DNA from 2 places in the Dehalobacter sp. MCB1 genome. Region 1 is predicted to be linked to the other one. Evidence: predicted binding sites of a transcription regulator. Region 1 holds the regulator's gene; the other holds the start of a gene.

The links. Region 1 encodes NrdR, which represses ribonucleotide reductase genes. Its sites were predicted from a motif close to CACNANATNTNGTG; they were not measured.
Region 2: the regulator NrdR is predicted to act here: its motif matches at 2,396-2,409, upstream of A7K50_RS09075 (vitamin B12-dependent ribonucleotide reductase).

Annotation. Positions count from the first base shown of each region.
Region 1 is NZ_LXPC01000009.1:179,085-183,521, reverse strand. Features, by position in the region: gene A7K50_RS06370 (anaerobic ribonucleoside-triphosphate reductase activating protein) at 1-192, opposite strand, end outside; gene A7K50_RS06365 (ribonucleoside triphosphate reductase) at 284-2,407, opposite strand; gene nrdR (transcriptional regulator NrdR) at 2,490-2,948, opposite strand; gene A7K50_RS06355 (hypothetical protein) at 3,226-3,969, shown strand; gene metH (methionine synthase) at 4,037-4,437, opposite strand, start outside.
Region 2 is NZ_LXPC01000012.1:270,141-274,577, forward strand. Features, by position in the region: gene A7K50_RS09075 (vitamin B12-dependent ribonucleotide reductase) at 1-2,318, opposite strand, end outside; gene A7K50_RS09080 (zinc-ribbon domain containing protein) at 2,512-2,811, opposite strand; gene A7K50_RS09085 (DUF1294 domain-containing protein) at 3,139-3,414, shown strand; gene A7K50_RS09090 (HD domain-containing phosphohydrolase) at 3,566-4,437, shown strand, end outside.

The sequences.
Region 1 (4,437 bases):
GTCCAGTAATCCTTTCCTGGTCTTCATAAATTCAATGACAGCAGAAGGAGAAGTCCGCGACTTCTCCTTCTTGTTGACCAAAGCAGGGTTATGGCAGTAGCCACACTGGAAATTACAACCTCCAAAAAAGACCGTTGCTACGATATGTCCAGGATAATCGACAAGAGAGAAAGGTTCAATATCCATTAGCATCTGCGATCACCAATCCTTGTTCTGCTTTATACTAAATACCTGTACTCGTAAAAGTTTCTGCATAAAATAGATACGTTGTGACAACTTACCCTTATTTCGCTACCCCGTCAAACAGACTTGGCGTGACGCCCGTAACACGGTATTTTACGGTTTCTTGTTTCTCTTCCTGTTTGCCGGGATTCATGGCGGAGACCGGTCTATAGAAGCCGGTGACCCTCGTCATGACTAAGGTTTCCCTGCCGCACTCGGGACAGTTAAAATGTTCACCTTTGATATACTTGTGGTCCTCACAGATGCTGAAGGTTGGGGTCAGCGTGAAATACGGCAGCTGGAAGTTCTCAAACACCCTGCGTACGACGGCCTTGGCGACGGCAAGATCATCGAGACTTTCAGCCAGATAACCGTGAAGCACGGTCCCACCGGTATAAAGCGTCTGCAGCCCATCCTGAAGCTCGACGGCACGGAACAGGTCGCTGGTATAACCCACAGGCAGGTGGGTGGAGTTCGTGTAATAGGGTTCATTGTCACCAGCCGTAATGATATCGGGATAATGCTTTTTGTTGATTTTGGCCAGACGGTAGCTCGTACCTTCCGCGGGCGTTGCCTCAAGGTTATAGAGGTCTCCGTCTTGCTCCTGGAATTCCTGGATGCGGTCTCTCATATAGTTCAATGTTTCCTTGGCAAAATTCTGTCCGAAAACAGTGGTGATGTCATCGGCGTCCGAGGTAAAATTACGGATCGCTTCATTCATGCCGACCAGACCGATCGTCGAGAAGTGGTTCGTCCAGTACTTGCCAAATCGTTTTTTAATATCTCTCAGATAAAATTTGGTATAGGGATATAAGCCGTTGTCCGTCAGGATCTCCAGCGTTTTACGTTTGGTCTGCAACGAGGACCGGGCGATGTTCATGTGGTTATCAATCAATGTGATGAACTGATCCCAGTTGCCTTTAGCCAGATAGCCGTACAACGGCAGGTTCAGGGTTACAACGCCAATGCTTCCTGTGAGCGGATTGGCCCCGAACAGGCCACCGCCGCGTTTTCTGAGTTCCCTGTTGTCCAGACGCAGACGGCAGCACATGCTTCTGGCGTCCTCTGGATTCATATCGGAGTTAATAAAGTTCGCAAAATACGGGATTCCGTATTTATCGGTCATTTTGAAGATCGCTCTCGATACTTCACTGTTCCAGTCAAAGCCCTTCGTGATGTTATACGTCGGGATCGGGAAGCTAAAAATATTGCCGTCAGCGTCCCCTTCCAGCATGACCTCACAGAACGCCATATTGATGATATCCATTTCAGCTTGATATTCCCGGTACGGCGTATCCAGAAATTTGCCGTCAACCACAGCAGGTTCATCTTTAATGGCCGATTCGGCCGCCCGCACATCGAGCGTAATATTAAAGAATGGAGACTGGAAACCTACCCTGGTCGGGACATTGACATTGAAAATAAATTCCTGAATCCCCTGCTTGACTTGTTTATAATCAAGGTTATCTACTCTGACGAACGGAGCAAGATAGGTATCAAAGCTGGAGAGTGCCTGAGCACCGGCAGCTTCTCCCTGTAAGGTATAAACGAAATTAACGATCTGTCCGAGTGCGGAACGGAAGTGTTTGGCCGGTCTGGAGGTCGTCTTGCCTTCCGCGCCCCTAAAGCCCACCAAAAGCAGATCTTTGAGATCCCAACCGACGCAATATGGAGCAAGGTCTCCCATGTCATGATTATGTAAGGCACCGGAATCGTGCGCTTTGCCAACTTCAGCCGGAAGCAGGGACTGCCAAAAAGCATTAGTCGCTTTGCTGGTTACAAACCGGTTAAGCCCTTGAACCGAAAATCCCATATTGGAATTCTCTTTGATTTCCCAGGTTCCCAGCCCCAGGTAGTCGGAGAATAATTGATTGTTATCGTTTTTGGCACTTTCCTGATTGCGGATGATTTCATGCTGGAAGCGGTACCGGATATATGCTCTGGCGACATTGGTATTTCCTGTCTGCATCAGGACATCTTCGACTTTGTCCTGAATCTGCTCGATTTGGAAGCCTTCATTCTTGCTGTAAGCAGCTTCCAATTCTGAGAATACCCTGTCGGTAACGATCTTCGCCCAGTTCGTGACATTGGGGGTTTCGGTAGCGATAAAAGCCTTTTCTACCGCCTTGCGAATCTTTTCTTGATTAAAAATTTCTCTTCTTCCATCCCTTTTCACAACGTACATGGCTTAGTCCTCCTGCTCCCATATATATTTATTTGCATGGATATCCTGTCTTTATCGCAAGGATCTCAATTGGGGGACTGTTTTATTTGCGACGCTTTACCAGTCCGTTCAACTCCTCCATAAACTTCTGAATATCTTTGAACTGCCTGTAAACAGAAGCAAAGCGAATATACGCAATCTCATCTATTTCAAACAGTTTTTTCATGACGGCTTCGCCGACCAGTTCGCTCGGCACTTCGCGATCGTTGATATCACGCATTTCTCTTTCGATATCAGTGACCATTGTTTCCAGCTGCTCAGTGGACACGGGGCGTTTTTCACAGGCCTTGTTCAAACCCGATAACAGTTTGTGACGGGAAAAGGGCTCTCTTCTGCCATCCTTTTTCACGACAATCAGCTGAAAATCCTCGTAGCGCTCATACGTCGTAAAACGCTTTGTGCAGACATCGCATTCCCGTCTGCGTCGGATAGCAGTACCTTCCTCAATTTGTCTGGAATCCAACACCTTCGTGTCGTCGCTCTGGCAAAAAGGACAGCGCAATACCCTCATCCTTCCTATATCTTGTATACTCCTTATTTTATCAATACCATATATAGTAAGCAATCGCCTTTTATGGGCGTTTTTATGCATCTAAGGCCTTCTATATGGATAATTTTACGTTTTGCTTGCGATTTTAGTTCTTGAAGATTTTATGCAGAACATTACTTAAGTCCCAAATCATTGCAAAATAAATAAATCAAGACAAACACACTTCCGTCAAAAAAACATATCCTTTTATTGTAAATATATTCCATGATAACCATAAGGAGGAATCCCCATGAGTATTGGTCAACCCTCCTATCTTCTGCAAAAAGTTGCACCGATTGTACTGAGGGAACTTCAGCCATACATCGCCGGTAAAGTTGGCCCCCTCGTTGCTGAAAAGATTGGCATGCCCATTGCCAGGAAAGTCGGACTTCCACTTGCTAAAAGAATAGGTATTCCTGTAGCCCGTAAGACCGGTACCTTTTTGTTGAACCGGGTCGGCTATCCGCTTATTAACAAAGTCATTTTCAAAGGAAATTCCCCTTCATTTCTCTTGCCCGGAAATCCCCAGGCAAACAGTGGCACAGGAATAAAGACAATGATGACAGAAACAGGAAATGGTACTGGTACTGGAATAAGCACAGGTTCAGGTTCAGGTACAGTTACTAATACAAGTAAAGGTAGAAAAAGGACAAAAAGAACAGAAACCGGAATAGGACCTGAAGCAGGTGTGCGCACGAGAAAACAAATCAAAGCAGAAAAAAAGATTGAAAAGCAAAATAGACAGCGCCAAAAAACACGGAGAGGCTTGTTTAGTTTTGGTAAAAACCTTCAGTCTTTTCCAACTGGGATCCATCCGCAGAACCAAATTGTCCCCGGGCCGGTAGTTCCTTCTCCTAATCAGGAAGCACCGAGTACCTTCGCTCAGCCTGTTATTCAAAATCCAACTGTCCAAAATCCTTATGAACTATTTGATCAAAATCAGAATTATGCTTCAAGTCTATTTAATAGAAGAAGACAAAACTATGGTTTTTGAAAAATTTGAAATCCCGCCTCAGTCTCGAGACGGGATTTCATGCATCTATTAGCATCTATTACAGAGATCAACGGTTAATATTAAATATTTTAGCTTCGGGATGAGAAAAAACAACAGCGCTAACAGACGCTTCGGGGTCCATCATGAAATTCTCTGTCAGCGTTATCCCAATCTCCTCCGGTTTCAGCAGTCTGAATAGCTTGGCCTGTTCTTCCAGTGCAGGGTAGATCGGGTAACCCGGAGAAACCCGGATGCCGTTGTCAATCCCCCAGATTTTACGCATTTTTTCATGTATGATGTCAGCAAATGCTTCAGCCAGCTCCAGAGCCAGAACCTGAAGAAGAAAAGACTTCAGGTATTCACCCTTGTCCCGGTAATTCTCAGCCTTTTCTTTAATCCCCAGGCCGGTGGTCAGCGCGAACATTCCAAGATAATCATACGCCTGCTCCTGTCCAACATGCTTGTTCC
Region 2 (4,437 bases), on a different contig from region 1:
GGGCAGGCATTGTCGATCGCGACGGTGGCCTGAGCTTTTTTAATGACAGCTTTTTCAGTTTTTTTCAAATCATCCGAAAGAATAGGTTCTTCCGTTTTATTGCGGTTGATAATTGCAGAATTACCGTTTACGCCGATATCCTTATACTTTTTGATTACCCGCGAAATTGCATCAGGGCACGAGGTGACGTTGACACCTTCTCTTCGGATACAGGCGGGGCAGCGAATTCCACGAATCTGCTCAATGATAGCATCAACAGAGATGCCCGAACGCATCGCAATTGAGATTAGACGTGAGGTTGCTTCGGATTGGGAGGAACAGCCGCCGGCTCTTCCCGTATTGGTAAACACTTCACAGATACTGGTTTCATCGGCGTTTACGCTAACATAGAGATTACCGCAGCCAATTTTAATCTTTTCAGTGACGCCGACAGTCACCGGTGGGCGGGGCCTCGGCTTAATGGTCGGCACCGGTGCAGATACGGTTAATTCAGATTCAGCGGTGGTCTCGGGTTTTGCAGTTGTCCCGGGTTCAGCCGTTGTTTTGGAATCAGCCGCCGGATTGGTAGTTTCTTTCGTTCCGGCAGAAAGAACCTGCTGCTCACGGCTGCCGTCCCGATAGACCGTAATACCTTTGCAGCCAAGCTCAAAGGCCAGGCGAAACGCTTCTGCAACATCTTTGCAGGTAGCTGAGTTCGCAAAGTTAATGGTTTTGGAAACCGCATTATCCGTATATTTTTGAAAAGCAGCCTGAATCCGGATATGCCATTCAGGAGAGATCTCCTGTGCAGTAACAAAGACCTTCTGTACCCATTCCGGGACTTCCGGCAAACCGGAGACGTTACCGCGTTCGGCAATTTTGGCCATAAGATCCTTTGAGTAAAAACCATACTTATGCGCATAATCTTCAAAAAGCGGATTGACTTCAATAAGAGCCGTACCGTCCATGACCGTTTTGGTATAGGCCACAGCAAAAAGTGGCTCTACGCCGCTGGAAGAACCGCAGATCATCGATATCGTCCCTGTCGGGGCAACCGTAGTCAGTGTAGCATTGCGTAATTCAATCTTGCCGTCATAAATGGAACCCTGATAATTAGGAAAGGTACCGCGTTCCTTGGCCAGTCGCTGGGACTCTATACGGGATTCGGTACGGATGAATTCCATAATCTTTTCGGCGAAGGCTGTGCCTTCTTCGGAAATATAGGATGTCTGCAGAAGAATCAGCAAATCTGCAAAACCCATTACACCCAGGCCAATTTTACGATTTCCTTTGACCATTTCTTCGATCACAGGAAGAGGATATTGGTTAACATCAATCACATCATCGAGAAAACGGGTTGCGAGTCTTGTGACGTAACCCAAACGCTCCCAGTCAATGACGGTCTTTCCGTCCTTTTCCGCCGTCATTAGTTTTAAATTAATGGAGCCAAGATTGCACGCTTCATTGGGGAGTAAGGGTTGTTCGCCACAGGGGTTGGTAGCCTCAATCACACCGACATGCGGCGTCGGATTATCTCGGTTCATTTGGTCAATAAAGATCATGCCCGGCTCGCCGTTCCGCCAAGCATGGTCCACAATTTTAGTGAAAACTTGTTTGGCAGGGAGCTTGCCTGCCGGCTTACCCGAATGGGGATCAATCAGATCATATTCGGTGTTATTTTCCACAGCTTTCATAAATGATTCCGTTACAGCAACCGAAATATTGAAATTGTTGATATCCCGGTTATCTTCTTTGCAGCTGATAAATTCTAGTATATCCGGGTGGTCGATCCGAAGAATGCCCATGTTGGCACCGCGTCTTGTTCCTCCTTGCTTGACAGCCTCCGTAGCGGCATTAAAAACTTTCATAAACGAAACAGGACCGGAAGCAACCCCGCCGGTGGAACGCACCATGCTGTTCTTCTGGCGCAGCCGGGAAAAGTTAAAGCCTGTTCCGCCACCTGACTTATGGATGATTGCTGCATGTTTCAGTGCATCAAATATATCCTCCATACTGTCCCCGACCGGCAAAACAAAGCAAGCACTTAACTGTCCAAGGTCACGCCCGGCGTTCATCAGTGTTGGTGAATTCGGCATAAACTCCAAATTAGCCATGACGGTGTAAAATTCTTTGGTCAAATCCTGAATTTCCTGCGGATTCTTACCATACTTTTCTTCAGCGCCGGCAATGACCGAAGCAACCCGGTAAAACATGGCTTCCGGCGTCTCACATTTTTGGTCATTTTCCTGCTTCAAATATCTCCGTTCCAGGACAACTCTGGCATTCGGCGAAAGATTGGCTTTGGGCCACTTTTTCCAGACTTCCGTATTGTTACGCAATGTTTATACCTCCAAAATTCATTCGGACGATAAATCCGGTTAGCAGACTACAAGTAGTACTATATCAAGTTTACAGATACTATATCTGGTAGTCAAGGGGGTAAAATGGAAAATTAATCATAAAAAATAAATAGGCTCCCAAAACAAAAACCCTCCCAGGTAAGATACCCGGAAGGGTCTGATAACAATTAAATTACCAGTTGTTTCTGGAGCGGGGTTGGTAGCAATCCCGGCAATAAACAGGTTTGTCACCAGTAGGTTGGAAAGGTACTGTGGTTTCTTTGCCACAAGCGGAACAAACAGCAGGAAACATTTCACGTTGAGGGCGTGAATAGCCACCATTTCTGCTCTGCGCTTTTCTTGCTGAACGGCATTCGGGGCAGCGGCCTGGTTCGTTCGTAAATCCTTTTTCAGCGTAGAATTCCTGCTCGGATGCAGAAAAAGTGAATTCACGGCCACAGTCTTTACAACTTAGTGTTTTGTCATTATACATAAATGACCTCCTAGATTTATTACCCGCCTCATTGGAAGTTGATTCGACATCTTCCCTGAGCCTGAGGCAGTCGAGAAGGTCTTCTAATCCCTCAAATATTAACGAGCAATACTTAGTATAACTAAAAAAATGCAAATTGTCAAAACAAAGTATAAAGTATTCTGCCTGATTTTTCAAACGTCTCAGTATCTTTTCTATTAATCTTTAAATTTTGTCCTATTAAGTCTCAATATCTTTTCAGGCATCTTCCTGCGTATTTTTTTTCTACTTTATTCATGGTATGATTTTGATCATGAATGTTACTAGCTAACAAGGGAGGCTGCAGATGTGGAGTGTATCTGGCTTATATGGGGATATATTATCCTGGTAAATATTTATGGTTTTACCGTTATAGGGTGGGATAAATATAAGGCCAAACGGGGAGGTCGACGGGTTCCTGAACGCCATTTCTTTCTTACAGGACTGATATTCGGTGCTCCCGGGATCTATCTGGCCATGCGTTTCTTTAGGCATAAAACTCAGCATAAGGCCTTTGTATACGGCATCCCTGTCCTGATCATATTGAATATATCTGTTATAGCTTACTTTCTGCAAAAATGTTAGAGAAAAAATTGTAGAGATTCCAAGGATAAACATTTTTTATCTAGAATTTCCCATAAGAATGAGGTATATTAAGATATAGTGACCAGCCGACCGGCTAACTGGAAAAAGTCCTTGTTAATAAGCAGTTGACATGTGAAAGATTGGGAGGCGGATGAAGATAAATACTGATAGTATTTCAAGGGCCAGAATACTGATTGTCGACGATAATTCCGTAAATATTTTGTTACTTGAAAAACTGTTAAAGATGTCGGGATACAGCAATATCATGTCCACCACTGATTCCAGGGAAACCCTATCCTTATATCGGGAGCATTATCCCGATCTGATTTTAATGGATTTAAGGATGCCTTATCTTGACGGATTTGAGGTCATGGAGCAGTTAAATGCAGTCAAAGAGGATGACTTCCTTCCCATTATTGCAATTACAGCCTACAACGATCAGGAACACAGACTGAAGGCATTGACGCTTGGCGCCAAAGATTTTATTGGCAAGCCTTTCGATTATGCTGAAGTTCTGATGCGAATCAAAAATATACTGGAAATACGTTTACTGAACAACGAAATCAAACAGAACAATCGCAGACTAGTCAATAAAGTCCAAGAGAGAACAAAAGAACTGGAAGATCTGCAGGTCGAACTGATCCACAGGCTGGCGAGAGCCGCAGAATTCCGGGACAGCGAGACAGGAAATCACATTGTGCGAATGAGCAAATACACGTATGAACTTGGCAAAGCCTATGGACTGCCGGAAAAAGACTGTGAACTAATGTTTCATGCCAGTACGCTGCATGATATCGGGAAAATTGGCATTCCCGACGAAGTACTGCTGACACCAGGTAAACTCACGCCTGATGATTGGGAAAAAATGAAGACCCATACCGTTAAAGGGGCTCAAATCCTAGCCGGCAGTTCAGCGGAAATGATTAAGCTTGCTGAGCAGATTGCGCTGTATCATCATGAAAAATGGGATGGAAGCGGTTATCCAAACGGACTTCAGGGAGAAGGAATTCCGCTGGTGGGACG